DNA from 3 places in the Azospirillum sp. Marseille-Q6669 genome. Region 3 is predicted to be linked to each of the others. Evidence: riboswitches for the same ligand, from Rfam matches in the RefSeq annotation. Region 3 holds a riboswitch; each other region holds the start of a gene.
The links. A riboswitch is a leader RNA that binds a small molecule or an ion and turns the genes downstream of it on or off. The one in region 3 is predicted to bind cobalamin.
Positions count from the first base shown of each region.

Region 1: linked by a shared signal. The riboswitch ahead of ACWPXE_RS06940 (TonB-dependent receptor plug domain-containing protein) and the one ahead of cobW (cobalamin biosynthesis protein CobW) in region 3 are both predicted to bind cobalamin.
Region 2: linked by a shared signal. The riboswitch ahead of ACWPXE_RS28930 (energy-coupling factor ABC transporter permease) and the one ahead of cobW (cobalamin biosynthesis protein CobW) in region 3 are both predicted to bind cobalamin.

Region 1 covers NZ_CBCOOP010000001.1:1,576,287-1,585,870, forward strand. The annotation lists gene ACWPXE_RS06935 (hypothetical protein) at 253-711, shown strand; cobalamin riboswitch at 766-984, shown strand; gene ACWPXE_RS06940 (TonB-dependent receptor plug domain-containing protein) at 1,101-3,014, shown strand; gene ACWPXE_RS06945 (ABC transporter substrate-binding protein) at 3,011-3,871, shown strand; gene ACWPXE_RS06950 (FecCD family ABC transporter permease) at 3,868-4,887, shown strand; gene ACWPXE_RS06955 (ABC transporter ATP-binding protein) at 4,887-5,699, shown strand; gene ACWPXE_RS06960 (DUF6925 family protein) at 5,699-6,412, shown strand; gene ACWPXE_RS06965 (sensor histidine kinase) at 6,435-7,634, opposite strand; gene ACWPXE_RS06970 (ATP-binding protein) at 7,631-9,584, opposite strand, start outside.
Region 2 covers NZ_CBCOOP010000006.1:66,063-75,646, forward strand. The annotation lists gene phbB (acetoacetyl-CoA reductase) at 1-91, opposite strand, end outside; gene ACWPXE_RS28900 (acetyl-CoA C-acetyltransferase) at 190-1,365, opposite strand; gene ACWPXE_RS28905 (alpha/beta fold hydrolase) at 1,478-2,737, opposite strand; gene phaR (polyhydroxyalkanoate synthesis repressor PhaR) at 3,223-3,888, shown strand; gene ACWPXE_RS28915 (hypothetical protein) at 4,037-4,261, shown strand; gene ACWPXE_RS28920 (glutathionylspermidine synthase family protein) at 4,345-5,496, opposite strand; gene ACWPXE_RS28925 (hypothetical protein) at 5,704-7,632, opposite strand; cobalamin riboswitch at 7,777-8,015, shown strand; gene ACWPXE_RS28930 (energy-coupling factor ABC transporter permease) at 8,190-8,870, shown strand; gene ACWPXE_RS28935 (superoxide dismutase) at 8,955-9,584, opposite strand, start outside.
Region 3 covers NZ_CBCOOP010000001.1:2,099,012-2,108,595, reverse strand. The annotation lists gene ACWPXE_RS09300 (ABC transporter ATP-binding protein) at 1-592, opposite strand, end outside; cobalamin riboswitch at 882-1,097, shown strand; gene cobW (cobalamin biosynthesis protein CobW) at 1,137-2,204, shown strand; gene cobN (cobaltochelatase subunit CobN) at 2,359-5,745, shown strand; gene ACWPXE_RS09285 (hypothetical protein) at 5,742-6,836, shown strand; gene ACWPXE_RS09280 (hypothetical protein) at 6,947-7,162, shown strand; gene ACWPXE_RS09275 (precorrin-8X methylmutase) at 7,152-7,793, shown strand; gene ACWPXE_RS09270 (precorrin-2 C(20)-methyltransferase) at 7,790-8,530, shown strand; gene cobJ (precorrin-3B C(17)-methyltransferase) at 8,527-9,306, shown strand; gene ACWPXE_RS09260 (cobalt-precorrin-6A reductase) at 9,471-9,584, opposite strand, start outside.

The sequences.
Region 1 (9,584 bases), 520 kb from region 3:
CGCTGCCAGAGGGGCCCGGACCTCAACCGTCATGTAGTCAGGCCCCCGCCCGTCGACAAGAGGGGGAAGTGGCCTTTGCGGGCCGTGATCGATGCGAAGGCCGCAGGCGCCGACACCAGCCGGTTGATCGCCCAAGGGTTGCCGGATTTCCAGACGGGAGCCGGCTTTGCGAATTCCGCATTGCCCATGGATGATTCCGCACCGGCGGGTTGTTCGTAGCGATTGACGGAAATTCACGGCAGGACACCCACAATGATGCGGCGTTCCATTCTGCTCGGCTGCCTGCTGGCGGCCGGATTGGCCGGTTGCGGCCCGCGTTTCGAGACGGTCGCAAGCTATTTTCCACCCGTCAGCGAGGCGGGAAAGCTCTGTGTCGCCCAGTGCAAGCAGGCACAGACGATCTGCCAATCCGCAAAGGAACTGGCCGTTCAGACCTGCCGGGCCGAGGCGACGACCCGCGCCCAGGGCGAATATCAGTCCTATCTCCGTTCCTTGCCCAAAGATGTGGACAAGAAGAAGATCAAGACGTTCAGCGATTTCGACCGGGACCCCAGCTGCTACAGCAACCTCACCTGCTCCTCCGATTACAATGATTGCTACAAATCCTGCGGCGGCCGGATCGAGGCGCAGACCTATTGCGTCGGCAATTGCAAGGAAATGGTACCGCCCATGCCGGATGGGGCGGCGATCGGGCCGAGAACCACGCTCTGACAGCAGCCGGGCGAGGACGGGCGGATTGCGGCTTGACCGGAGCCGTTCCGCCCGCGTAGCTTCGCACCCGACGGTTGCCCGAAAGGGCTGAAAATGGGAACACGGTGCGGACCCCACGGCGATTGGTCGTGCGAGGGTCCTACGCCGGGGCTGCCCCCGCAACTGTAAGCGGCGAGTCGTCCATCGGAATGCCACTGGGATCGCGATCCTGGGAAGGCGATGGGCCGACGATAACCCGCGAGCCAGGAGACCTGCCGTCAGTCGTGGTCACACGCGAACACGTTCGGGCGGGGTGCACCGAAGGTCGTCGAACCGGGAGTCCGTTCGCGGAGCGTCCGGTGGGACTTCGTTCGCGGTGACGTGCCACCGGCGTCCCGCCCGAGGTCTCAATGAGTGTCCGCGTTCCCCGCCTTCACCGGACGGCGTCTTTCGCCGCCCTTCTGGGAAGCCTTGCGCTTCCCCTATCGGCCTTCGCCGATTCCACCACCATCACGATGCTTCCGCCGGTCTCGGTGATCGCCAACCGCGTCCCCACGGCCGCCGAGGAAACCGGCAGCGCCCTGACCGTCATCACCCGCCAGGAATTGGAGCAGCGCCAGACCCGTCTGCTGTCCGACGCGCTGCGCGCGGTGCCCGGCGTCGCCGTCAACCGCACCGGCCCGATGGGCACCCTGACCCAGCTCCGCATCCGCGGGTCGGAGGGCAACCAGACGCTCGTCCTGATCGACGGGATCGAGGTGAACGATCCGGCGTCCGGCTCCGAATACGACTTCGCCAACCTGCTGGCCGGCGACGTGGAGCGCGTCGAGGTGCTGCGCGGCCCGCAGAGCGCGCTTTACGGCTCCGACGCGGTCGGCGGCGTCGTCAACATCGTGACCCGCCGCGGCGCCGGCGCCCCCCGGTTCCGCGCCGCCGTCGAGGGCGGGTCCTTCGGCACCGCCGCCGGGCGGGCCTCCTTCGGCACCGGGACCGACCGCTACGACCTGTTCCTCAGCGGCCAGGGCGTCACCAGCGACGGCGTGTCGGTCGCCGACACGCGGCTCGGCAACCCGGAGAAGGACGGCTACCGCAACGGCACGCTGACCGGAAACGCCGCCGTCCGCCCGACCGAGCGCAGCGAGATCGCGGTGACCGGCCGCTACACCCGCTTCCACGCCGACACCGACGGTTTCGTCGGCGGGCGCGGCGCCGTCGATGACGGGACCAGCACCGCCGGGGAGCAATATTTCGGGCGAGTCCAGGGCAAGATCGCCCTTCTCGACGGAAAGTGGGAGCACATCGTCGGCCTGACCCATGGCCGCCAGCAGCGCGATTACCGCGACGACGCCAAGACGGTGACCAGCCGCTACGACGGGCGCAAGACCAAGGCCGACTATCAGACCAACCTCACTCTGAACAGCGGCCCCGCCGACCATGTGCTGACCGCCGCCGTGGAGCATGAGGAGGACAAGGCGATCAGCCGCAGCAGCTTCTCCAGCTTCGACCGTTCCATCGGCTCCACCGGGCTGGTGGGCCAGTACAAGCTGGGCCTGTTCGACCGGCTGACCCTGACCGGCAGCGTCCGCCACGACGGGAACGACCTGTTCCGCGACGCCACCACATGGCGCACCACGGCGGCCTATCTGATCGAAGACAGCGGGACGAAGCTGCGCGCCTCCTACGGCACCGGCGTCAAGAATCCCACCCTGTTCGAGCTGTACGGCTACACCGCCACCTACGCCGGCAACCCGACCCTGAAGCCGGAACGGGCGCGCGGCTGGGACGCCGGTTTCGATCAGTCGCTGTGGGGGACGCGGGCCTCCGTGGACGGCACGTGGTTCGACCAGCGCATCCGCGACCTCATCACCGGCACCGGGCGGACCTCCGTCAACATGCCGGGCGAGTCCCACATCCGCGGCTTCGAGCTTGGCCTGTCGGTGGAGCCGATCGACCGGTTGACCGTCCGCGGCTCCTACACCTGGACCGACGGCGAGGATTCCACGGGGGCGGAGCTGGTGCGCCGGCCCAAGCAGCTCGCCAGCCTGACCGTCAATCACCGCTTCCTGGAGGACCGGGCGAACGCCAACCTCGGCGTCGTCTACAACGGTCGGTCCAGCGACTGGGCCTACGACCCCTTCTACAACCGGCAGGTCGTGAGCCTCGCCCCCTACACGCTGGTCAACATGGCCGGGTCCTACGCGCTGTCCGAGGGGGTCGAACTCTTCGGGCGCGTGGAGAACCTGTTCGACCGCCGGTACCAGGAGGTCTGGACCTACGGCGCCCCGGGACGGGCCGGGTATCTCGGGCTGCGGCTGTCGCTGTGAGGCCCTTCCGTCTCGGGCTGGCCGCCGCCCTCCTGCTGATCGCGGGAGGGCCGGCGGCGGCGTGGGAGGCGCCGCCCGCAAAGCCGCCCATCAAACCACAGCGCATCGTCTCCCTGAATCTCTGCGCCGACGAGCTGCTGTTGCGGCTCGTCGGGCCGGAGCGCCTCGCCGCGGTCACGTGGCTGGCGCGCGATCCCCGCGCCTCCACCGTCGCGGCGCTGGCGGCGGGGGTGCTGGTCAACCACGGGACGGCGGAGGAAATCCTGCCGCTCAACCCCGACCTGATCGTCGCCGGGCGCTACACCACGCGGGTCGCGGTCGGGCTGCTGACGCGGCTGGACGCGCCGCTGCTGGAGCTGGACGTCCCGCAGAGCGTGGCGGGGGTGGCGGAGCAGATCCGCGGCCTCGCCCGCGCCGTCGGCGAGCCGGACCGGGGGGAGGCGCTGGTCGCCGACCTGCTCTCCCGCCTCGACGCCCTGCCCCCCGCGGCGCCGGGGCCGCGCGCGACCGCGGTGGTGCTGCGCCCCAACGGTTTCGTCGCCGGGTCCGGGTCGCTGGTCGACGAACTCCTGAGCCGCGCCGGGCTGGAGAACATGGCCGACCGCCTGCCGCTGGGCAGCCAGGGCGCCCTGCCGCTGGAGGCCATCATTCTGGGCGGGGCGGACGTGCTGATCATCGACGCCGCACCCGACGCGCCGCCGTCGCTGGCCGGCGCCCTGCTGCACCACCCGGCCCTGAAGGCTTTGGAGCGTCCGGTCCGCACGCTGTCGCTGCCCTCCCGCCTGTGGACCTGCCCCGGCCTGCAGATCGCCGAGGCCGCGGAACGGCTGGCCGCTGCGCGGGAGGCCGTGCCATGACGGCTGCTGCGACGTGGGAGTCGCGCATCCCCTACCCCGCCCTGGTCGCCGGGCTGACGGGTCTGGCGCTGGTGCTCTGCGCGGTGTCGGCGGCGGTCGGCTATGTGCCGTTCGACCTGGGCGCCGCTTTGTCCGACTGGCTCGCCGGTCGCCCGACCCTGGCCGCGCTGGTGCTGGGCGAACTGCGCCTGCCGCGCGCCCTGCTGGGCCTGCTGGTCGGCTTCAGCCTGGGGCTGACCGGGGCGGCGATGCAGGGCTGGCTGCGCAACCCGCTGGCCGAGCCAGGGCTGGTCGGCGTGTCGAGCGCCGCGGCGCTGGGCGCGGTGATTGTCTTCTACAGCGGCCTGTCCGCCGCGCTGTCGCTGGCCCTGCCGCTCGGCGGCATGGCCGGAGCGGCCACCGCCGCGGTGCTGCTGAACCTGATGGCGGCGCGGGGGGCCGGAACGACGGCGCTGGTCATCGGCGGCATCGCCATCAACAGCCTCGCCGGGTCGCTGACCGCGCTGGCCCTCAACCTCGCTCCCAACCCCTACGCGGCGCTGGAGATCGTGTTCTGGCTGATGGGGTCGCTGGCCGACCGCGGCACCGACCAGCTCTGGCTCGTCCTGCCGCCGATGCTGGCGGGCTGGGCGCTCTGCCTGTCCGGCGCCCGCGCGCTCGACGCGCTGACCCTGGGGGAGGACGCGGCGCGCAGTCTGGGCTTCGACCTCACCGGGCTGCGCGTCCGGCTGATCGCCGGGGCGGCGCTGGCGGTGGGCAGCGCGGTTTCGGTCACCGGCGCCGTGGGCTTCGTCGGGCTGGTGGCGCCGCACCTGATGCGCCCGCTGGCCGGGGCGCGGCCCGGACGGCTGCTGCTGCTGGCGGGCCTCGCCGGGGCGTGCCTGACGCTGGCCGCGGACATCGCGGTCCGGCTGCTGCCGACGCGACCGGAACTGAAGCTGGGCGTGGTCACCGCCCTGATCGGGGCGCCCTTCCTGATCGTCCTGATCGCCCGGCTGCGGCGGGAGGAGGCCTGATGCGCATCGAAACCCACGCCCTGTCCGCCGCCACTCCCGCGGGCGCCGGCGGGCGCACCATCCTGACGGACGTCAATCTCACCATCGCGCCCGGCGCCTTCACCGGGCTGATCGGCCCGAACGGCGCCGGCAAGACCACCTTGCTGCGCCTCCTCGCCGGTCTCGCCGAGCCGGCGGCGGGCCGCGTCACCTTCGGCGGGCGGACCGCCGCGCAGGCCGGGCGGCGGGCGCTCGCCCGCGCCATCGCCTATCTGCCGCAGAGCGGCCCGGTGCATTGGCCGCTGCGCGCCGAGGCGCTGGTCCTGCTGGGCCGCCTGCCCCACCGCGGCCCTCTGGGCGGGATCACCGCGGCAGACCGCGCGGCGGTGGAGCGGGCGCTGTCCACCGCCGACGCCGCCCACCTGCGTGGGCGGATCGTCGGCACCCTGTCGGGGGGCGAGCGGATGCGCGTCCTGCTCGCCCGCGCCCTGGCGACCGAGGCGCCCGTGCTGCTGGCCGACGAGCCGGTCGCCGCGCTCGATCCCGGCCATCAGCTCGCCTGCATGGCGCTGCTGCGCGACACCGCCCGCCGGGGCAGCGGCGTGGTGGCGGTGTTGCACGACCTGACCCTGGCCGCCCGCTTCTGCGACCGGCTGATCCTGCTGTCGGGCGGCGGCGTGCTGGCCGACGGACCGCCCGAACGGGTGCTCACCGACGCCCACCTGCGCGCCGCCTACGGCATAGCCGTCCACCGCGGCGAGGCCGGCGGCGAACCCTTCCTGCTTCCCTGGCACGCCCTGCCATCCCCGACTTCCGCAACGGAGACGCCTTGATGAGCGACCTGTCTTCCCTGCTGCGCGACGCGCTGAACGACCCGGCCACCGGCTGGAGCCTCGGCGCCTTCGGCGCCATCGCGGAGTTCATCCGCGACCCGGACGAACCCGTCGCCCTGCGCGACGACGGCCCGGACCTGGAGGCGCGGACCGCCCGCGGCGGGCTGCGCCTGCGCCCCGGTCCGGCAATCCGCGCGGTGCCCTACCGGACGCGCAGCGGCAGCCTCGCCGTGGCCCTCTGCCTGCCCCGGCACGTCGGCGCGATGAACCGGCGCGGCGTGGTGACCGAGCTGGGTCCCGACCGCGAGGCCATCGCCGAGACGGACCGCGACGCGCTGCTGTTCGACCTCGGGCTCGGCGTCTTCCAGACCGACGTCTGCGTCCGCAGTTCCGATTCCGCCACCATCGCCCGCCTGCGCGCGGTCGTCGGGACGGAGTTGCTGGCGCCGGGCAACCCCTTGCCGCCCGACCTGCCGGCGCTGAGCCCCGACCGCGTCTTCATCGGCCCCTTCGGCCGGATCGAGGTCAGCCAGCCGATCCCGCCGCCCGACGGCCGCAGCCCGGAGGGTCCGCACACCCACGTCCTGCCGAAGCTGCTGGCCCACAACCGGACCCACGCGGCGACCGTCCCGATTCCCGACGGCTGGGTGCCCAGCCTGTACCTGTCCCCGCCCGCCGGGTCCTTTGCTGCGTGGGAGGGTCTTGGGGGCTGAAATCCCGCCGCCGCACCCCGGCTCACAGATCCGGCGGGGTGCGGGCCGGCAGATGCAGGGTCGCCAGGGTGCCGCCCCCGGAGCGCGAGGCGATGGTGAAGGATCCGCCCAGCCGGTCCGTCGCCAGATTGTCTACGATGTTCAGGCCGAGCCCGACCGAGCCGGTACCGCGGCGGGTGGTGAAGAAGGGCTCCAGGATGCGCCCGGCGGTCCCCTCCGCGATGCCGGCCCCGTCGTCGGCGACGGACAGCAAAACCGTCTCAGGTCCCGACGCCGCAGCCCCAATCGTCACCAGCCCATGCCGCCCCGCCGGAAAGGCATGTTCCAGGGCGTTGCGAACAAGCTGCTCCAGAACCGCGGACAGGATCGCCGGGTTGCTGACCATGCGCAGGTCGGCGGGGCAGTCCACGGCCATGCGATGCCCCAGCGGCTCCCACTGCGGGCGCAGGCTCTCCGTCACCTGCTCCAGGAAGGGCCTCAGCGCGATGGTCTGGCGCAGCCCGCCGTGGTCCGCCGCCACCCCCTTGAAGCAGCGCACGATCTCCCCGGCGCGGGCGATGGTGCCGGACAGCAGGGCGGCCAGCTCCCCGGCGCTCGCCAGGAAGCGCTCCAGCTCGGCACGGCGGAGCTGGTTGGCGGCCAGCCGCTCCGTCATCGCGGCGACCCGGTCGCCGAGGTGGGACGCGCTGCCCAACGCCACGCCGATGGGCGTGTTGATCTCGTGGGCCACGCCGGCGACCATCTGGCGCAGCGCCGCCATCTTCTCGCGCTGGGCCTGGGCCAGCTTGCGCGTGCGCTCGCGGACCAGGGCCTCCAGATGCTCGTTCTCGTCCTTCAGGCTGCGGTTGGCCCGGCGCAGCGACAGGTGGGTGGCGACGCGGGCGCGCACGATGGCCGGGCTGAAGGGCTTGGTCACGTAATCGACGGCCCCGGTCTCCAGCCCGAAGGCCTCCTCCTCCGGGCTGGACAGGGAGGTGATGAAGATCACCGGGACGTCGGCGGTGGCCGGGTCGGTCTTCAGCAGGCGGCACACCGCGTAGCCGTCCAGCCCCGGCATCATCACGTCGAGCAGCACCAGTTCCGGCGGGTCGGCGGAGGCCAGTTCCAAAGCGCGGCGGCCGGAGGTCGCGAAGCGCACCTCGTGCCGGTCCTCCAGCACGCTGGCGAGCGCGCGGATGTTGGCCGTGTCGTCATCGACGATCAGTATGTGACCACCGCTCACGGTGTCGTCTCCCGGTCCCGTTCCCTGATCCATGCGGCGGTAAGCCGTTCCAGCGCCGCACGGGCCGCAGCGAAATCCAACGCTTCCACGGCCCGCCCCATCTTGTCCATCGCCTCGTCATGGCCGCGCCCGGCCAGCAGGCCGCGCAGAGCGTCGAAGCGGGCCGCCGCCGACAGGCTGCCGCTGCGCAACGCCTCCTCCAGCGCGCGGAACGCCTCTTCCAGCTTGCCCGGGTCGCCGAGAGGAACCACCGGGATTTCCGGCACGACCTCCAAGGGCACCTCCATGCTGCGCAGCGTTTCCGCCGAAGCCAGCGCGGGGCCGAGGGCGGCGGACAGGTCGGTCAAGAGCCCCGGCATCGCCTCCCACCGCTCCTCGCGCGCCGCCAGCTCCAGCGCCGCGGCGGCGGCGCTGGCGGCCATCGCGCCGACCGTTCCGGCGCTGCCCCGCAGTCCATGGGCAAAGCGTTCCAGCGCCGTCCCGTCTCCCGCGCTCCGCAGATGCTCCAGCCGGACCGGCGCGTCGCCGTAGCGGTCGAGAAAATCCAGGATAGCCCGGCGCAGCGTGCCCGCCCGCCCGTTCATCCGCGCCAGCGCCGGGACGAGGTCGAACCCCTCCAAGCCGTCAGGAAGCACGGCATCCATCTCCGCAGCCTTGGCAACCGGCAGAGCCTCCCGCCGCCCGAACGGCTTCAGCCAGCGGTTCAGCACGGCGACGAGGCGGTGAGGTTCCACCGGCTTGGCGATGTGGTCGTCCATCCCCGCGTCCAGACAGCGCCGCCGTTCCTCCTCCAGGGCGTGGGCGGTCATGGCGATGATCGGCAGGCGGTCGGGACCGCACTGACGACGGATCGCCCGCGCCACCGCGAAGCCGTCCATGTCCGGCATCTGGACGTCCGTCAGCAGCGCGGCGTAGCCCGCCCCCGGCTCCAGCGCCAGCCTCACCGCCTCCCCGCCGCTGCCGACCGCGGTGACGGCCAGCCCGGCATCCTCCAGCAGTTCCCGCGCGACCAGCCGGTTCACGGCGTTGTCGTCGGCGACCAGCACGCGCAGACCGCGCAGCGGTTCGTCCACCTGCAGGCCCGCAAGCCCCGGATCGGCCAAGGCGGGCAGCGCCGTCGCGGCGCCGTCCTGCACACCGACCGTCACCGTGAAGCGAAAGGTGCTGCCCAGGCCGGGGGCGCTGTCCACGGCGATGCCGCCGCCCATCATGACGGCCAGCCGCCGGCTGATCGCCAGCCCCAGCCCGGTCCCGCCATAGCGGCGGGTGGTCGAGCTGTCGGCCTGGGCGAAGGGCTGGAACAGGCGGGCCACCTGCTCCGCCGTCATGCCGATTCCGGTGTCGCGCACGGCGAAGCGCAGTTCGGTCTCCGCATCCTCCGTCCCTCGTGGCGCGGCGGCCACGCCGAGAACCACGCTGCCGCTCTCGGTGAACTTCACCGCGTTGTTGACGAGGTTGAGGAGCACCTGCCCCAGCCGCAACGGGTCGCCCAGCAGGGTAGTGGGCACGTCCGGGGCGACCTCCAGCCGCAGGGCCAGCCCCTTCTCCTCGGCGGACAGGGCGGCGGTGCCGGCCACCATGTCGAGCACGGCGGACAGGTCGAAAGGCACGCGCTCCAGCGTCAGCATCCCCGCCTCGATCTTCGAGACGTCGAGGATGTCGTTGATGATCCCCAGCAGCGCCGTGGCCGAAGCGCGGATCCGCGTCAGGTAGCCGCGCTGGCGCGGCGGCGGCCCGGCGCGCAGGGCGAGGTGGCTGAGGCCGAGGATGGCGTTCATCGGCGTGCGGATCTCGTGGCTCATGTTCGCCAGGAAATCGCCCTTGGCGCGCGACGCCTCCTCGGCGCGGTGGCGGGCCTCCTCCACCTGCTGCTGGCGGCGCGCGATCTCGTCGAGGAAGTGGCGGATCGAGCGGGAGATGGTGGCGATCTCGTCGGTGCCGCCGTCGGGC
Region 2 (9,584 bases), on a different contig from region 3:
CGGCGACGACATAGCCGGCGTTCTTCAACGCGACGGAGATGGCTTCGCCGATACCGCGCGTTCCGCCCGTGACGACTGCAACTCGAGCCATTGGCTCCTCCCCCAAAGCTTGATGTTGGATTCTTTATCGGTTTCTGTAGGCACACATACGAAACGGGCCGCACCCCGGAGGGAACGGCCCGCTTTTCATCAGCCCCGCTCGACGGTGAGGGCGATGCCCATGCCGCCGCCGATGCACAAGGTGGCGAGGCCCTTCTTGGCGTCGCGCTTCTGCATCTCATAGAGCAGGGTGGTCAGGACGCGGGCGCCGGACGCGCCGACCGGGTGGCCGAGCGCGATGGCGCCGCCGTTGACGTTGACCTTGGAGGTGTCCCAGCCAAGGTCCTTGTTGACGGCCAGGGCCTGCGCGGCGAAGGCCTCGTTTGCCTCGATCAGGTCCAGGTCCTCATGCTTCCAGCCGGCCTTCTCCAGCGCGAGGCGGGAAGCCGGGATCGGGCCGGTGCCCATGATCGCCGGATCGACGCCGGCGGTCGCCCAGGAGACGATGCGGGCCAGCGGGGTCAGGCCGCGCTTGGCCGCGTTCTCGGCGGTCATCAGGACGAGCGCGGCGGCGCCGTCGTTGATGCCCGACGCGTTGCCGGCGGTCACCGTGCCCTCCTTGGAAAAGGCCGGGCGCAGCTTGGCCAGCGATTCCGCGGTGGTGCCGTGCTTCGGATACTCGTCGTCGGCGACGATGATGTCGCCCTTGCGGCCCTTGATGGTGACCGGGATGATCTCGTCCTTGAAGCGGCCGGACTTCTGGGCGGCCTCGGCCTTCTGCTGCGAGGCGGCGGCGAAGGCGTCCTGCTCGTCGCGGGTCAGCTGCCACTTCTGGGCGACGTTCTCGGCCGTCGTGCCCATGTGGTAGCCCTTGAAGGCGTCCATCAGGCCGTCCTTCAGCATGGTGTCGAGCATCTCGGCGGCGCCCATCTTCACGCCGTTGCGCAGATGCATGACGTGCGGGGCCTGGCTCATGCTCTCCTGGCCGCCGACGACCATGACCTCGGCGTCGCCGTTGCGGATCGCCTGGTAGCCGAGCGCCACCGAGCGCAGGCCCGAACCGCAGAGCTGGTTGATGCCGAAGGCGGTGGCGGAGGCCGGGATGCCGGCGTTGACGGCGGCCTGGCGGGCCGGGTTCTGGCCCTGACCGGCGGTCAGGATCTGGCCCAGGATGACCTCGGTCACCTCCGCGGCATCGGTCTTGGCGCGGCTCAGCGCTTCGCGGATGGCGATCTCACCCAGATAATGGGCCGGTACGGCGCTGAGCGCCCCGTTGAAGCTGCCGATGGGAGTACGCGCTGCGCTGGCGATCACAACCTCGGTCATGTTGACGCTCCTCAGATTTTGTCAGTTTTATTATCGTGTCAGTGGGCCGCACGGAGTGGGAAAAACCTTATGCGCGGATTTCCCGCAATGCAAGACACCTGACTGGCTGCGGTTATCCTGCCGCACTAAGCCATTCGGCCAGGGGACGCCAGACGCCTGTTTCGGCACCGGCGCTGACCACCATGCCAATATGACCGAGCGGCGGCCTGATCATTTGCGCGCTGCCGATTGATCTTGCCAAGGCCACCGCGGACGCGGGCGGAACGATGCGGTCGCGCTCCGGGATCAGCGCCAGGACCGGCATGCTCAACCGCTCCGGCTCCACCGGCTGGCCGGCGACCAGCCATTCGCCGCGCGCCGTGTCGTTGCGACCGTACCAGCCGGCCAGCGTGTCGCGGGCCACTCCGGCGACCAGAGGCACCCCGTCGTTCAACCAGTCCTCCAGCGACACGAAGGCGAGCGCGGCGCGGCTGTCCGGCTCCATGCGGGCGAACTGCGAGAACTTCTTCAGCGCCAGCAGCGGGTCGAGCTGGGCGAACAGCCCCTGCAGCACGTCCACCGGCAGTTCCCCCCAGGCGTCCAGCAGCGGGCCGAAGGGCTGGAAAAAGCTCGCGGCGCGGCGGGCCATGCCCGCGTCCTCGGCGTGGAAGTCCCAAGGCGTGGCGAGCAGGCCGAGCGCCGCGACCTCCTTGGGGCGGCGCTGCGCCAGCGCGGTGGCGAGCAGCCCGCCCATGCAGTAGCCGACCACCGGAACCGGACGCCCCACCGCCTCCACCACCGCGGCGAGCGCCCGCTCCAGCCGCCCGGCGATGTAGTCGGTCAGGCTGTAGCGCCGCTCCAGCGGGCCGGGCGTGCCCCAGTCGATCAGGAAGGGGCGCAGCCCCTGCGCGGCCAGCCAGCGCATCAGGCTTTTGCGCGCCGACAGGTCGAGGATGTAATGGCGATTGACCAGCGACGGCACGAACAGGACCGGCGCGCCCGTCGCCGGGCCGAGTGCGCCGTAGTCGAGAAGACGGGACGTCCCCTCCGTCCACAGCACGGGCGGATCGGGCAAATCGCGGCGGTAGGGGTGGCGGCGGTAGCGCTCGATTCCCGTCAAGGCGAGGTCCAGCTGGCGGCGGACCTCCCGGTCAACCGCCTGGGCGAACGCGTCCGCGTCGGTTGCGGCGATCCGCCGGCGCAGGTCCTCCGCCCGCTCCTGCAGATGCGGCTTCCATGGCAGCGAGCCGTTCCTCAAGTGTGGCAATGCGGCGGAGGAGCTGAGCAGTGTCGCCGCCACCGTCGCCAGATGCAGCGCCAGCGGCCGCGGCCCCAGCCTTGGGGTGGGCCGCAGAGCGGGTTGCGGGGGGATCGTGGCGTTGTCCCCGGTCACGCGGCTCTCCCTCGGAGGACGGCTGGGACCCGGCAGGCTGGGATGGGGGCGGCATCGGATTCCAGCCGGTGCCCGGCGGGCTGGCGTAGGCGAAACCGCCCGGCCCCAGGACGAAGGGCGCCATCGCCGCGGCGCCCTGCGCCATCATCTGGAACAGGCGGGCGGCGGCATCGGCCATCTCGGGATCGGCGGCGCAGGCCGCCCATTGTTCCTGCCACAGGTCGAGGTACCGTTGCGCGAGCGTTTCCAGGGACGGGATGTCGGATTCGGACGATTCGGCCATGGCGAGGAGTATATGAGGGAGGCGGTGCCCTTGACCAGAGCCGCGAAGGACCGATCGAAAATGCCGCAAATCCCGAATTATCGGGGGGACGCCCATCTGGGGTCGCAGCGCTGCGGCACAGCACTGGACAGGGTGCATTCCTTCGAGTAGTCCTTATATCTGGAACATTCTCGCCGCACGACCCTTCTTGAAAGAAACAGCGATGGCCGACAAGGAAGACCAGAAGTCCGCGACGATCACGATCAAGAAGTACGCCAACCGGCGGCTCTACAACACGGCGACCAGCAGCTACGTGACGCTCGACCATCTCTGTCAGATGGTCAAGGACGGGCTCGACTTTGTGGTCTATGACGCGAAGACCGGAGAGGACATTACCCGCTCCGTCCTGACGCAGATCATCGTGGAGGAGGAGAGCAAGGGCCAGAACCTGCTGCCGATCAGCTTCCTGCGCCAGCTCATCGGCTTCTACGGCGACAACATGCAGTGGATGGTGCCGCGCTACCTCGAATATTCGATGCAGTCCTTCTCGCGCAACCAGGAGCAGATGCGCGACTATTTCCAGAACACGCTGGGCGGCATGTTCCCCTTCGGCCGGCTGGAAGAGGTCGGCAAGCAGAACATGGCGATGTTCGAACGGGCCATGCGCATGTTCTCGCCCTTCGGCGGCGCCGAGGACGGGCAGCCCGGCGAGCACCCCGCCGCCCCGCCCCGCCCGGCGGCCCCCGGTCCGTCCGCCGTTCCGCCCAACGGCGCGGCCGCAGCGGCCAGCCACACCTATGAAGAGCTTCAGAAGCAGATCGACGACCTGCAGAAGCAGATCGCCAGCATCGCCAAGCCGGCCCGCCCGGCGAAGCCCGAAGGCAAGTGAGCGGCGGCGCCGCCAATCGCATCGACGGCCATCGCGTTCACGGTGTTGCAGCGCAGGGCGGGGAAAGTTCCCCGCCCTTTTCTGTTTTTTTGGCACCAGCGGCACGCCCGGCTGTTTGTCCAACGGAACGGTCCAGAGGAGGAACGCCATGAAGACCGAGCTGCAGATGTCGATGGAACTGGAGGTTGCGGACGCCCAGGACGCCCAACGGTTCGAAGAAAAGCTGCGCGGCTGGCTGCGCCACCAGAGTCAGGTGGTGTCGGTGTCCGCCACCCACAGCGGCGTCGGCAACGACGTCGCGTGGCGGGACGCCCGCCGGGCGGCGTTCGGCTCGCCGTTGCCCAATCCCTTCGCGCCGGGCCGCGGCCGCTGAGGACTGCCGGTTGATCGCCGCCGAAGCGCCCGCCCTGCGCCCCGCTGGAACAGGGCGGGCTCCTTCCACCCCGTGAAAGCCCGTCAGCCGCGGAAGATGTGCGGCACCATCGCCGCGTCGGGGCCGACCCGCGGGTCCGCCGATTCACGGACCGACATGCCCAGGCACTTGTCCCCGATGATCCAGCAGTGCAGGAGCGCGTGGACGCCCTCCTCCTCGAAGATCGGCGGGGTTTCCAGCCAGACCCGCCCCCCCGGATACTCTGCGCCGCCGGTGTCCGAGACGATGCGGCCGTGCGCCGTCATGCGCTGGGCCGCGTCGTCCAGCCCGAACAGGCTGCGCTCGGTCACCGCGTCGCAGCCCGCCAGTTCCTCGGGGTCGAGCGCGGCGCGGCACAGGTTCGGGTGGCGCGGGTAGAGCGACCACAGCGTCGCCAGAAGCCCGTGGTTCGACATCGGCCAGCACCACAGCGGGGACAGCATGCTCATGCCGCCCATGCGCAGCTTCTGCAGGAAGGCGTCGTCGGCCAGCCCCTGCCAGGGGTAGATCTTCGCCAGCCAGGAGGCCGCCCGCCCCTCGTCGTCGATGAAGCGCTGGCCGTCCCAGCCCAGGCTCTGCAGCGGCAGCAGATGCGTGGCGATCCCGGCCTCCGCCGCGGTGGCGGCCAGATAGACCAGCTCGCTCTCGCGCATCGGGTCGGGGGTGGCACAGGCCAGATGGACGAGCCCACGGCCCGGCATGCCCGCCGCCAGCTCCTCCCAGCGCTCCACCAGCCCCTCGTGCAAACCGTTGAACTGATTGGCATCGCCCATCAGGGCCTCGCGCCAGTTGCGCTGGATGATCGAGGCGGCGAACAGGCCTTCCGGGGTGTCGTAGTTGCAGGCCAGCAGCTTGACCGAATCGCGCCCGTCATAGGCCAGCGTCAGCCGCCCGATCAGCCCGCCGGCCCGCTCGTTCAGGCGCCCCGCGGCCCAATAGTCGTTCCAGGAGGCTTCGAGCAGCCGCGCCACGCCGCCGCGGACCCCCAGCCGGGCCAGCGCCCGCCCGTCCACCGTCGCGCGCAGCGCCTCGCGCAGCATGGTGTGCAGCTCGTCGGCGACGCTTTCGATCAGGTCGATCTGATGGGCGGAGAACTCGTACCGCACATCCTCGCGCCAGAAGGCGCCGGCGCTCATGGCGCGGACGCCGTAGGGGTATTTGCGGAGCCCCGGACGCCAATCCGCACGGGGTTTCATGACTGCTCTGCGCATCGTGTGCTTACCGGGCCGCCGGATTCAATCCATGGTTTTGCCCCGCTGCGGCGCGCCGCTTGCGGCCGTCCGGGATTCGGTGGGGGCGGATCATTGCGGCGCAAACGCGCCAACACAAGCGCCTTGCGCGCCCGTCCCTCCGTTTTTCCACGCTTCCCCTCTCGGATCTCACAGGCCGGGTGGGAACGCTTGTCAGTACGTGCGGCCGGCCAGCCAAGCCGTAATGGCGCTCTCCATCGCCCCGGCGGTCGGATCGCCGTGCTCCGGGCCGGTTCCCACCATGGGAAGCCCGGCCGCGACGGCGATGTCCTCCGCCGGGGCGCCGGTCCCGACGAACAGGTCGCAGCGCCGCAGCAGGGCGCACAGCCCGTCGAAACCCAGCCGCCCGACCGCGTTCACGCAGGCGCCCCCCGCCTCCCCGGCGATGCGCGCCGCGGCTCCCCTGGCGGCCTCCTCGCCGACCAGGATCATGGCGGTGTCGCCGCGCGCGGCAAGGCGGCGGCACAGCTCCGACAGGCTGCCGGTGCCGACGGACGCGGACAGGCCGACCGCGCAGCGCCAGCGCGCCGGAACGCCCTCGGCCAGAAGCGCGACGGCGGCCCGCTCGCCGGCAGGGGAGGTCCAGACCTCCGTGGCGGGGTCAGGCTCCCCGGCGGTCAGCGCCCCCAGCAGGCCGGCGGGAGCCGGCGCGACGTGGGTCAGGAAGGCGTCGGCGTAATAGCCGCGCACCGGCCGGCCGACCCTGCAACCGAGGCGGAGCAGCGCCCCCGTATCCTGCATCAGGCGGTTGGCGAAGCTGGCGTCCTCACCCCGGCCGGGATTGATCGTGAGATCGAACGCGCCGCTGAACTGCTGGCCGATCTCCTGGCGCACGGCGGTCACCAGCGCGTCGTCGGGCGCCCGTCCCTTCAGCGGCGGCAGGTTGACCCGCTGGTTGACGTAGGGGCAGAGGGCGAGCACCGCCTCCGCGTCCGATGTCGCGAAGACGGTGATTCGAGCCCGCGGCAAGGCCCGCCGCAACTCCCGCAGGAAGCCGGACGCCCGCAGCACCGCACCCAAACCGTCCAGCAGGAACACGCCGACGCTTCGGATCAGGTCGGTCGGGAACGGCGGCGGTTCGCCAGGGACGAGCGTGCGGCGGCGAACGGCGGGGCCTGAGCCCCGCAGCAGCGCCACCGCCGGAGCGGTCGAAGCGCCCCGCGCCGGCGGTACGAAGCCCCAGGCTCCGTCGGCGTCCGGGCGCGCCAGCGGCTCCACCATGGCGTGCTCGGCGCGGGCGACGGTCGCCGCGTCGGTCACCCAGGGGAAGAAATCGCGCAGCGGAAGGGTGCCGCTGCCGACCGCTCGACCCGCCGTCTGCAGGGCGTCCCACCGCTCGACCGCGCCGTCGTAGCCGTAATAGATTTCCTTGAACGCGACCTGCTCCCGCGTCGCGTAGGCGAAATGCTGGAAGACCAGCCCGCCCGCCGCCGTCTCCTCGTGCAGGAAGGGGTTGGTCGCGCCGAGATCGACGGCGGCGCCATCGGCTTGCGGGCGCATCAGCCGGGGCGGGACGTGTGAGTGCCAGAAATCCCCCGGCCGGTACCGCCATGTGCGCAGCCATTCGTAGGCGCGGTAATTGCCGTACTGGTCCAGCCGGTCGAGGACCAAGGATGGGCCGACGAAGAAGTGGCAGAGGTACAGCGCCGCCGTGCGCGACGGCGAATCGAGGAACATCCGGCGCGCCCGGGTGATCTGCTCCGCCGTCCAAAGCTCGTCCGCATCGACCTGCCAGAGCAGGCATTCCTCCGTCATGGCGGCAAGCGGCGCGGTCACCATCTCCACCTTGCCCTGCCAGAACATGCCGGGCGGCTTGCGGTAGACCGACACGCGCCCGGGCTCCTCCGCGGCGATGCGGTCGAGATACGCCGACGTCCCGTCGCTGCTGCGGCCGTCGCGGTGAAGGTCCTGCGGAACGCGCCCACCCCGCTGCGCGCACCAGGAGGAGTCGCGGACCTGCTCCGCCACCCCTTCCACGACGTGCCAATGCCAGGGAAAGGGAAGTTGGCGGAAAACCTCCAGGTGGTAGCGGATGAAGGGATCGCCGTTCAGCACGATGGTCAGGAAATGAACCGGTAGCATGCCCGCAACCCCGTCCTTCGCCCGTTGATCCGGCCTCGCGCAGTCCGCCGGACCTTGTCGGTTCCGCGGGAGCGGTGTCAAGGAAGCCGTGCGACTCCCCCGATGGGTCGCCATCCCCCTCTTGACGGCGGGGGACCCCGCCCCTACCCTGGCGCCGGTTATGGTTCCCCGCGCCCTCCGGTCGCGGGGCTAAGAGGGAAGCCGGTGCGTCGCCCCGATCGGGGGGAAACGGCAAATCCGGCGCTGCCCCCGCAACTGTGAGCGGTGAGCGGCCTCGTCCTTTCCGTGTCACTGGCGCCGCCTGCGGGAACGGGCGCCGGGAAGGCCGGACGATGCCGCCTTGACCCGCAAGCCAGGAGACCTGCCGTAACCGAACGTACGTCCTCGGGCGGGGTGCCCCGGTGGTCGCTTGCCGATGTCCGGCCTAAAGGCCGCCCGTCTTCCGCAAGCCGTCCCTCCGGTGCGCCCATCCAAGGGGACCAAGGGGGTTGCGATGCCGGTGCCTGCCAGCAACGACGCCCTCCCAACGCATGGCAGACTCGGAAAGGGCATAGAGCATGCACATCGAACCCGGCGTCGTGGACGGCGCCAAGATCGCTCTCAGCTACGCGACGGCCGCCGGCGGCTTCGCGATGGCCGGCAAGCTGGCGCGCGACGACGTCCGCAACAACGGCGGGGTCGCGCCGCTGGTGCTGCGCAGCCTGATCGCCACCGCGCTGGTCTTCAGCTTCTTCGAGGTGTTCCCGCACCACCCCGTGGGCGTGTCGGAGGTTCACCTGATCCTCGGTTCGACGCTGCTCCTGATGTTCGGAGCCGGTGCGGCCTCCATCGGCCTCGCCGCCGGCCTGCTGATCCAGGGCCTGTTCTTCGCGCCGTTCGACCTGCCGCAGTACGGCATGAACGTCACCACGCTGCTGGTCCCGCTGTGGGGCATCAGCCTGCTGGCGAAGCGGATCGTTCCGGACGCCACCCCCTATGTCGACCTGAAGTACTCGCAGGCGCTCGCCCTCTCCACCGCCTACCAGGGCGGCATCGTCGCCTGGGTGGCCTTCTGGGCCTTCTACGGACACGGCTTCACCGCCGAGACCATGACGGAGGTCGCCTCCTTCGGCGCCGCCTACATGACCGTCATCATTGTCGAGCCGCTGGCCGACCTCGCCGTGCTGGCTGTCGCCAAGGCGCTGCGCCGCCAGAGCCAGGGCCCGCTGTTCAACGTCCGCCTGCACCAGGGCGCCTGATCGGGCCACTGGACCAGACGGTTCGCAGGAAGGGCGGCGGGGACATCCCCGCCGCCCTTTTCCGTTTTAGGTCAGGCTGGCCGCTCAGATCACCAGTTCGCCCTTGCGGATCGCCGCGTAGCGGCGGTTCACCGCGCCCCAGTCGACGACGTTCCACCAGGCCGCCAGATAGTCGGCGCGCCGATTCTGGTACTTCAGGTAATAGGCGTGCTCCCACACGTCGTTGCCCATCAGCACGGGCACCCCCTCCATGGCCGGCGAATCCTGGTTCGGGCGGGCGGCGATGGCGAGTTTGCCCGACGACGGGTCGGCGGTGACGAAGACCCAGCCGCTGCCGAACTGCCCGGCCCCCGCCGTGTTGAAGCGGGTCTTGAAGTCGTCGAAGCTGCCGAAGTCGCGCGCGATGGCCGCTCCGACCTCGCCGTCTGGGGCACCGCCCGCCTTCGGCCCCATGATGCTCCAGAACATGCTGTGGTTGGCGTGCCCGCCACCGTTGTTGCGCACCGCGGTGCGGATGCTTTCCGGCAGTTCCGGGACGCGCTTCAGCAGGTCGGCCAGCGGCATCGCCTGAAGGTCGCCGTGGTTGGCGAGCGCCTTGTTGAGGTTGTCGACATAAGCCTGATGGTGCTTGCCGTGATGCACGCTCATGGTCGTCGCGTCGATGTGCGGTTCCAGCGCGGCGGGCGCGTAGGGCAGCGGCGGCAGCGTGAATCC
Region 3 (9,584 bases):
CGGCGGAGACGCGCTTGATGAGGGCGGCGGTGCCCTCGATGTCCTCGTGGCCCATGCCGGCCAGCGGCTCGTCGAGCAGCATCACCTCCGGGTCGAGCGCCAGCGTCGTGGCGATCTCCAGCGCACGCTTGCGGCCGTAGGGCAGCTCGGCGGCGGTGTGGCCGGCCCAGGGGGTCAGGTTCACCGCCTCGATGAGTTCCTCGGCGCGGTCGTGCAGGTCGTGCAGGCTGGCCTCCGGCTTCCAGAAATGGAAGCTGGTGCCGCGCGGGCGCTGCAACGCGACGCGGACATTCTCCAGGACGCTGAGGTGCGGGAAGACCGCGGAGATCTGGAAGGAGCGCACCATGCCGAGCAGCGCCACGTCGGCGGGCTTCATGGCGGTGATGTCGCGCCCCTTGTAGAGGATCTGGCCGCGCGTCGGCGTCAGGAACTTGGTCAGCAGGTTGAAGACCGTGCTCTTGCCGGCGCCGTTCGGGCCGATCAGCGCGTGGATCGTGCCGCGGCGAACCTGGAGGTTCACCTCCTTCACCGCGATGAAGCCCTTGAACTCCTTCGAGAGTCCGCGCGCTTCCAGAATGATGTCGTCGGCCATGGGTGCCGCTTTTCCCTCCCTGTTCGTCCGCGTCGTCTGCCGGTCCGCGTTTTTGGTTGAGCTGATATAAGCACAGGGCATGCCAATTGCGGGGAAATTCGTTAGTTCATTGAAACTGTTGAATTCATCAAAGGCGGCGACAGCATCGCACGCGGTTCGGAGTGTCAGCTTTCCAGACAGACTGTACCGATCTTCCGACACACCAACGGCGGGATGGGCGGACCGTTCCGGGTTCGATGGCACGCTATCCGGGCGCCAAATGGCCGCTTGCAAATCGGGGGTCCGCCTGCAATTCTGCGCCCCCGACGGTGCCCCGTCCGCCGTGAAGGCGCGGGGATAATAGGGAATGCGGTGCGGATCCGGATGGGGTCCAAGGCCGCGGCTGCCCCCGCAACTGTATGCGGCGAGTCCGCCTCCGGAAATGCCACGGGCCGACAGGCCGGGAAGGCGGGAGGCGCGGCAACGACCCGCGAGCCAGGAAACCTGCCGCCAGACCGAAACTCATCCAATCCGCCGGGTGTGGCGGAGACAGGGAAACCAGATCATGACGCATCGCGCCGCCCTCCGTCCGTCCGCCGGGAAGACCCCGGCCACCGTCATCACCGGCTTTCTCGGCGCCGGCAAGACGACGCTGATCCGCAGCCTGCTGGAGCAGGCCGGCGGGCGCCGTCTGGCGCTGATCATCAACGAGTTCGGCGATGTCGGCATCGACGGCGAGATCCTGCGCGCCTGCGGCGACCCGACCTGCACCGAGGACGACGTGATCGAGCTGGCGAACGGCTGCCTGTGCTGCACCGTCGCCGACGACTTCGTCCCGGCCATCGAGAAGCTGCTGTCGCGCCCCCAGCCGCCGGAGCACATCATCATTGAGACGAGCGGCCTTGCCCTGCCGAAGCCGCTCGTCCAGGCCTTCCACTGGCCGGCGATCAAGACGCGGGTGACGGTGGACGGGGTGGTCGCGGTGGTCGACGCCGCCGCCGCCGCGGAGGGCCGCTTCGCCCCCGATCCGGCGGCGCTGGCCGCCCAGGCCGCCGAGGCCGGACAGCTCGACCACGAGACGCCGGTGGAGGAGGTATTCGAGGACCAGCTCCTCTGCGCCGACCTGATCGTGGTGAACAAGACCGATCTGGTCGAGGCCGCCGATCTGGCGAAGGTCGAGGACCTGATCCGCGCCGCCATGGCAGAGGGCGGCACTGGGCGCGAGGCCAAGATCCTGCGCGCCAGCAACGGCAAGGTCGATCCGGTGGTGCTTCTCGGCGTCGGGGCCGGGGCCGAGGACGACCTCGCCAACCGCCCCAGCCACCATGACGAGGAGGAGGGTCACGATCACGACGATTTCACCAGCTTCGTCGTGGAACTCGGCCCGCAGCCCGACCCGGCGGCGCTGGCGAAGACGCTGGAGCGGGTCGCCGCCGCCCATGGAGTGCTGCGCCTGAAGGGCTTCATCGACGTGCCGGGCAAGCCGATGCGCCTTCTGGTGCAGGGCGTAGGGACGCGCATCCAGACCCATTTCGACCGCTTCTGGAAGCCCGACGAGCCGCGCCGCAGCCGTCTGGTGGTGATCGGCGAGACGGGCCTGGACCGCGACGCCGTGACCGCGGCGCTGGAGTGATTTTTGGCCTTCACAACCCTCTCCCCTCTGGGGAGAGGGTGGCCCGCAGGGCCGGTGAGGGGGGTGCGCTTACGCCGGACGTTCCGCCACGCGCCCCCCCTGACCCTAGCCCTCTCCCCAGAGGGGAGAGGGACATTTCGAAAAGCTCTCGGTCATGCACCTACTCGCCGCCCGCCAGGAAGACCTCGACGCCGGCCCCCAGGCCGTGGATCTGGGGCAGAGTCCGGCGGACCTCGTCGTTCTGTCCTTCTCCGACAGCGACCTGACGGCGCTCGCCGCCTGCTGGAAGCGCCACCGCGACACAATGCCGACCCTCCGGCTGGCGAATCTCGCGCGGCTGGGGCACCCGCTGTCGGTGGATCTCTACGTCGACTCCGTGATCCGCAAGGCGAAGCTGGTCGTGCTGCGCCTGCTCGGCGGGGCGGGCTACTGGCGCTACGGGCTGGACCATGTCGCCGCCGCCTGCCGGGAATCCGGAGTGGCGCTGGCCGTGCTGCCCGGCTGCGCCCAGCCGAACCCCGCCCTGGAAGGCTACGGCACGGTTCCGGCCAAGGCCGCGCAGCGGCTGTGGCGCGGTTTCACCGAGGGCGGGCCGGACAACATGGCCAACCTGCTGGCCTACGCCGCCACTCTGAGCGGGCAGGACCGCCCCTGGCGCGAGCCGGCGCCGGTCCCCCGCTTCGGCGTCTATGAGGGCTGGTCCGGCCACGTCACCGGGCCATGCGCGCCGGTCGTCTTCTACCGCTCCCACCTGCTGGCCGGCGATCTGGAACCGGTGCACGCGCTGTGCGACGCGCTGGCCGCGCGCGGCCTCGCCCCGCTGCCGCTGTTCGTGGCGAGCCTGAAGGAGCCGGACTGCGCCGCCTGGATGCGCGCCACCCTGACCGCCCGCGACGCCGCCGTCGTGATGAACCTGACCGGCTTCTCGGCGGCGCGCGAGGACGGGTCGCCGCTGGAGGCCAACGGCACACCGGTGTTGCAAGCGGTGCTGTCCACCACGCCGGAGGAGGGCTGGCGCGGCTCCGCCCGCGGCATGGGGCCGTCCGACCTCGCCATGAACGTCGTGCTGCCGGAGATGGACGGGCGCATCCTGACCCGTGCCATCGCCTTCAAGGCCGAAGGGGCGCTGGACCCCGACCTGGAGTTCGCTCCGACGCTGATTCGCCCGGTGCCCGACCGGGTGGCCTTCGCCGCCGATCTGGCCGCCGCCTGGGTTCGGCTGGGCGCCACCCCGCGGGCCGGGCGCAAGCTGGCGCTGGTGCTGTCCGACTATCCGGGGCCGGGCGGCGGCATCGGGCACGCGGTCGGCCTCGACACCCCAGCGAGCGTCGTCAGCATCCTGGAGCGGCTGCGCGCCGAGGGCTACGCGCTGGACGGGCTTCCCGCCGGGTCCGCCGCCCTGATGGAGACGCTGACTGGCGGCACGACCGCCGCGCTGAGTTTGGAGGACTACCGCCGCCTCGCCCCCGCCGAGGTCCGTGGCCGCATCGCCGCCACCTGGGGCGACGAGGGGGCCGACCCGCATTCCGACGGCACCGCCTTCCGCTTCACGGTGCTGACCTGCGGCAACGTCGCCGTCGCCGTGCAGCCGAGCCGCGGTCACGGCCCGCTGACCACCACCCAGCACCACGATCCGGAGACGCCACCCAGCCACGGCTATTATGCCTTCCACCTCTGGCTCCGCCATGTTCTGGGCGTCCACGCGCTGGTGCAGGTGGGGGCGCATGGGACGCTGGAATGGCTGCCGGGCAAAGCCGTCGCCCTGTCCGCCGACTGCTGGCCGGAGATCGTCGCCGGTCCCCTGCCCTGCCTCTACCCCTTCATCGTCAACAACCCCGGCGAGGGTGTGCAGGCGCGCCGCCGGCTGGGCGCCGTCCTGATCGGCCATCTGACCCCGTCGCCGGTCGAGGCCGGGCTGCACGGCGACCTTGCCGCGCTTGAAACGGCCATCGATGAATACTCGATGGCGACTGGGCTGGACCCGCGGCGTCTGGGCACGCTGCGGCAGACCATCCTGGACCTCGCCTGGAGTTCCGGCGTCGCCGCCGACTGCAACCTCCGGCCCGACGACGACCCCGACGCCATCCTCAGCCGCCTCGACGCCCATCTCTGCGACATCAAGGAGATGCAGATCCGCGACGGGCTGCATGTCTTCGGCACCACGCCGGAGCCGGAGCGCCGCGCCCGCCTGCTCGCCGCCGTCGCCCGCTTCGGCAAAGCGGAGGAGGTCTCCCCGGCGCTGGACGCCTGCGGCGAAGCCGAGATGGCCGCCTTGCTGGACGGGCTGGACGGGCGCTTCGTGAGACCCGGCCCCGGCGGTTCCCCGGCAAGGGGGCGGGCCGACACGCTGCCCACCGGACGGAACCTCTACGCGCTCGACCCGCGCGGCGTGCCGACGCCGACCGCCTGGACGCTGGGCTGGCAGGCGGCGGACGCGCTGATCACCCGCTACCTGCAGGACCACGGCGACTGGCCGAGGCGGCTGGTGGTGGATTGCTGGGGCACGCCGGCCATGCGCACCGGCGGCGACGAGTTGGCCCAGGCCATGGCCCTGCTCGGCGTGCGCCCTCTGTGGGAGAACGGCTCCGGCCGGGTCACCGGCTTCGAGGTGATGCCGGCCTCCGTCCTCGGCCGTCCGCGCGTGGACGTGACTCTGCGCATCTCCGGCCTGTTCCGCGACGTCTTCCCGCAGCAGATCGCCCTGTTCGATCAGGCCGTCCGCGCCGTGATGGCGGAGGACGAGCCCGACGACGTGAACCCCGTCGCCGCCGCGCTCCGCACCGACCGCGCTGAATTGGAAACCGGCGGCACCCCGGCGGCGGAGGCGGAGCGCTGGGCCAGCGCGCGGGTCTTCGGCGCGGCCCCCGGCGCCTACGGCACGGCGCTGCCCGGCCTGATCGCGCGCGGCGACTGGGCCGCGCGGGCCGACTTCGGCGCCGCCTATCTGGAGGGAAGCTGCCACGCCTACGGCAAGGGGCTGGAGGGCGTGCCGCTGCCCAGCCTGTTCCGCCGCCGCATCGGCGGGGCCGACGCGCTGGTCCACCACCAGGACCAGCGGGAGCACGACGTCCTCTCCACCGACGGCTTCATGCAGTATGAGGGCGGCTTCTCGGCCGCCGCCGCCTTGGTCGACAACGACCCGGCGCTCTATCACCTCGACAGCTCCGAGCCGGAGAGCCTGACCGTCCGCACGCTGGGCGAGGAGATCGCCCGCGTCCTGCGCGGCCGGGCGGCCAACCCGCGCTGGATCGACGGAATGATGCGCCACGGTTACCGCGGCGCCGGGGAGCTGGCGGCGAGCGTGGACACGCTGTTCGCCTTCGCCGCAACCACCACGGCGGTGCGGCCCCATCATTTCGAACAGTTGTACGACGCCTATGTGGACGACCAGCAGGTGTGGGACTTCCTGGCACAGTCCAATCCGGCCGCCGCCCGGCATATCCTGGACCGGTTGACCGAGGCCCTGGAGCGCGGTCTCTGGCACCCACGCCGCAATTCGACGGGCGACGATCTGCGCCGCCGCAAGGAGATGTCCGCATGAGCGCGATCACCCAACGCCGCAATCCACCCCGCCGGCGCGGCACGTGCCCCGGCGTGCTCGCCCCCATGGAGGTCGGCGACGGTCTTCTGGTCCGCGTGCGCGTTCCGGCGGGTGTGCTTCCCGCGGCCTCGGCGACGCGGATCGCGGAACTGGGGCGTCGTTACGGCAACGGTCTGGTCGACCTCAGCCACCGCGGCAACCTGCAACTGCGCGGCGTCGCCACGGCGGACATGGCGGCGCTGATCGCGGAGCTTCGCGCGCTCGGCTACGTCTCGGAGGACGCGGAGAGCGAGGCGGTGCGCAACGTGCTGACCTCCCCGACCGCCGGGCTGGACGGGACGGCGGTGCTGGACGTGCGCCCCTACGCCCTGGCGCTCGATGCCCGGCTGGCGGCCGACCGTGACCTCCAGCGGTTGCCCCCGAAATTCGGCTGGCTGGTCGACGGCGGCGGTCAGGCCACCCTGTCCGACAGCAGCACCGACGTGCGCTTCGACGCGGTGGCCGGGGCGGTGGATGGGGCGGTGGACAGGCCGCTGTTCCGTGTCGGGCTGGGCGGAACGTTGGAGGGTGCCGCGCTGCTGGGCCACTGCCGTCCCGACGATCTGGTCGAGCTTGGGGCGGCGCTGGCGCGGGCCTTCCTGGAGCTTCGCCAGCCTCTGGCCGAGCCGCCGCGGCGCATGGCCGGGCTGGTCAAGGCGCTGGGGGTGGAGGTGTTGCGGGAGCGGGTGGCAGGGCTGCTGTCTTGCCCCTACCCTTCCCATGCTGCGCATGGGCCCCTTCCCTCCCCCGCTGGGCGGGGAGGGAAAATTCTCCCCCGCAAACCTCATTCCCTCCCCCGCCCAGCGGGGGAGGGTCAGGGTGGGGGAAGACGTCGCCGCCCCGACTCTTCCTCGGCCGCCAACCCTCCTGGCTCGGCGTCGCCTTCCCCTTCGGCCGCCTCGACTGCGACAAGCTGGAGGCGCTGGCCGCCCTCACCCAGGAGATCCGCATCACGCCCTGGCGCGCCCTGCTGCTGGCCGCCCCGCAGGAGGGCGCCGCGGAGAAAGCCACCGTCCTCGGTGGCATCCTCGACCACGGTGACATCCGCCTGAAGCTCACCGCCTGCAGCGGCGTCACCGGCTGCGACGTCGGCACCACCGACACCCACGCGGACGGCCTTGCCATCGCCGAGCGCGCGGCGGGCTTGCTGGAGGCGGTGCGGATGGTGCATGTCTCCGGCTGCGCGAAGGGCTGCGCCCATCCCGGCGCGGCGGATGTCACGCTCACCGCGCGGGACGGCGTCTATGACGTCGCGCTGAACGCCGCCCCCGGCGGCACGCCCTGGCGGTCCGGCCTGACGCCGTCCGAGGCCATAAATGCCGTTGCCTCTTTGTCTGGGGCCGATCTGTCTGTTGAGGAGTTGTTCCGTGTCCGCTGAGCCGCTTTACGACTACATCCGCGATGGAGCGGCCATCTACCGCCAGTCCTTCGCCACCATCCGGGCGGAGGCCGACCTGTCGGCGATCCCCGACGACCTGAAAGCGGTGGCGGTGCGCGTCATCCACGCCTGCGGCATGGTGGACGCGGCCCAGGACCTGATGTTCTCCCCCGACGTGGGGACGGCGGCGCGAATGGCTCTGCGTAATGGCGCGGTGATCCTCTGCGACAGCGAGATGGTTGCCCACGGCATCACGCGGGCGCGCCTGCCGGCGGACAACGCGGTCGTTTGCACGCTGCGCGACCCCGCCGTGCCGGAGCTTGCCAAAAAGGTCGAAAACACCCGATCCGCCGCCGCGCTGGAGCTGTGGGTGCCCCGGCTGGCCGGTTCCGTGGTCGCCATCGGCAACGCGCCGACCGCCCTGTTCAAGCTGCTGGAGATGATCCGCGACGGCGCGCCGAAGCCGGCGGCGGTGCTGGGCTTCCCGGTGGGCTTCGTGGGTGCGGCGGAAAGCAAGGACGCGCTGGCCGAGGCGCCCTTCGGCCTGCCCTTCCTGGCGATCAAGGGCCGGCGCGGCGGCAGCGCCATGGCGGCGGCGGCGGTCAACGCCCTGGCGAGCGACGTGGAATGAGCAACGCACCCCATAGCACCGGCACCCTCTACGGCGTCAGCGTCGGCCCCGGCGACCCGGACCTGATGACCGTCCGCGCCATGCGCACCATCGGCGCCTGCCCGGTGGTCGCCTATTTCTGCAAGCGCGGCACCTCCGGACAGGCCCGGCGCATCGCCGACGTCTGCATCACGGCGGAGCACATCGAGCTGCCGATGGTCTATCCGGTGACGGTCGAGTTGCCGCCCAGCCACCCCGACTATGGCCGCCAGATCGAGGCCTTCTTTGACGAGTCCGCCGAGCGGCTGGCCGAGCATCTCGCCGCCGGGCGTTCCATCGCCGCGCTGAACGAGGGCGACGCCTTCTTCTACGGCAGTTTCATGCACCTGTTCCTGCGGCTGGCCTCGCGCTTCCCGACGGAGGTGGTGCCGGGTGTCACGTCGATGATGTGCAGCGCCTCGCTGCTGCCGCGCCCGCTGACGCTGCGCGACGACGTGCTGTCGGTCATCCCCGGCACGCTGGGGGAGGAGGCGCTGCTGCGGGCGCTGCGCAACGCCGACGCCGCGGTCATCATGAAGCTGGGCCAGAACCTGCCGAAGGTCCGCCGCGCCGTCGAGGCCGCCGGGCTGGCCGACCGCGCCTGGTACATCGAGCGGGCGAGCATGGCGGACCAGCGCGTCATGCCCTTCCGCGAGGCACCGGAGACGGCCCCCTACTTCTCGCAGATCGTCATCCCCGGCGAGGGGCTGCGGCGATGACCGCCGATCCGCAGGCCGGATGGTTGAAGGTCGTCGGGCTCGGCCCCGGCACCGAGGACTGGCTGACCCCGGAGGCCCGGCGCGATCTGGCGGAGGCGACCGACCTCGTCGGCTATTTCCCCTATGTGGACCGGGTGCCGCCGGGGCCGCAGGTGCGCCACGCCTCCGACAACCGGGTGGAGTTGGACCGCGCCCGCCATGCCCTCGAACTGGCGGCGGAAGGTCGCCGGGTGGCGGTGGTGTCGGGCGGCGACCCCGGAATCTTCGCTATGGCCGCCGCGGTGTTCGAGGCGCTGGACGACCCCGCCGCGCCCGAGGCATGGCACCGCGTGCCGCTGTCGGTCGATCCCGGCATCTCCGCGATGCAGGCGGCGGCGGCGCGGGCCGGCGCGCCGCTCGGCCATGATTTCTGCGCCATCTCGCTGTCCGACAATCTGAAGCCGTGGGAGGTGGTGCTGAAGCGCCTGCGTCTGGCGGCGGAGGCGGATTTCGTCATTGCGCTCTACAACCCGATCAGCCGCGCCCGCCCCTGGCAGCTCGGCGCCGCCTTCGACGCGCTGCGCGACCTCCGCTCGGCCGAAACGCCGGTGATCCTCGCCCGGGCGGTCGGGCGCCCCGACGAGGCGCTGACCATCACGACGCTGGGCGCGGTGGACGCGGCGCAGGCCGACATGCGGACCTGCGTCATTATCGGCGCGTCGCACACCCGGCTGGTCCCGCGCGAGGGCGCGCAGCCGTGGGTCTACACGCCGCGCAGCTACGGGGTGCGGGGGTGAGAACATTGTCGAAACGGGCCCCCACCCTAACCCTCCCCCGCTGCGCAGGGAAGGGAATCATCTCCTCCCCCTGCTCTCGGCGGACCAAGGTCCGCCTGACGCGTCAGCGCAAGCTACGCTTGCGCGAGAGCGCAGCGGGGGGAGGTCGGGAGGGGGGCTCGACTCTACCGCGCCTCCAGCCATGCCAACGCCGCAGCCGCATCATGCATTTCGGCCACACCATTGCCGGGCGGTCGCTCCACCATCACCACGGGAATCCCCCGGCGGCGCGCCGCCTC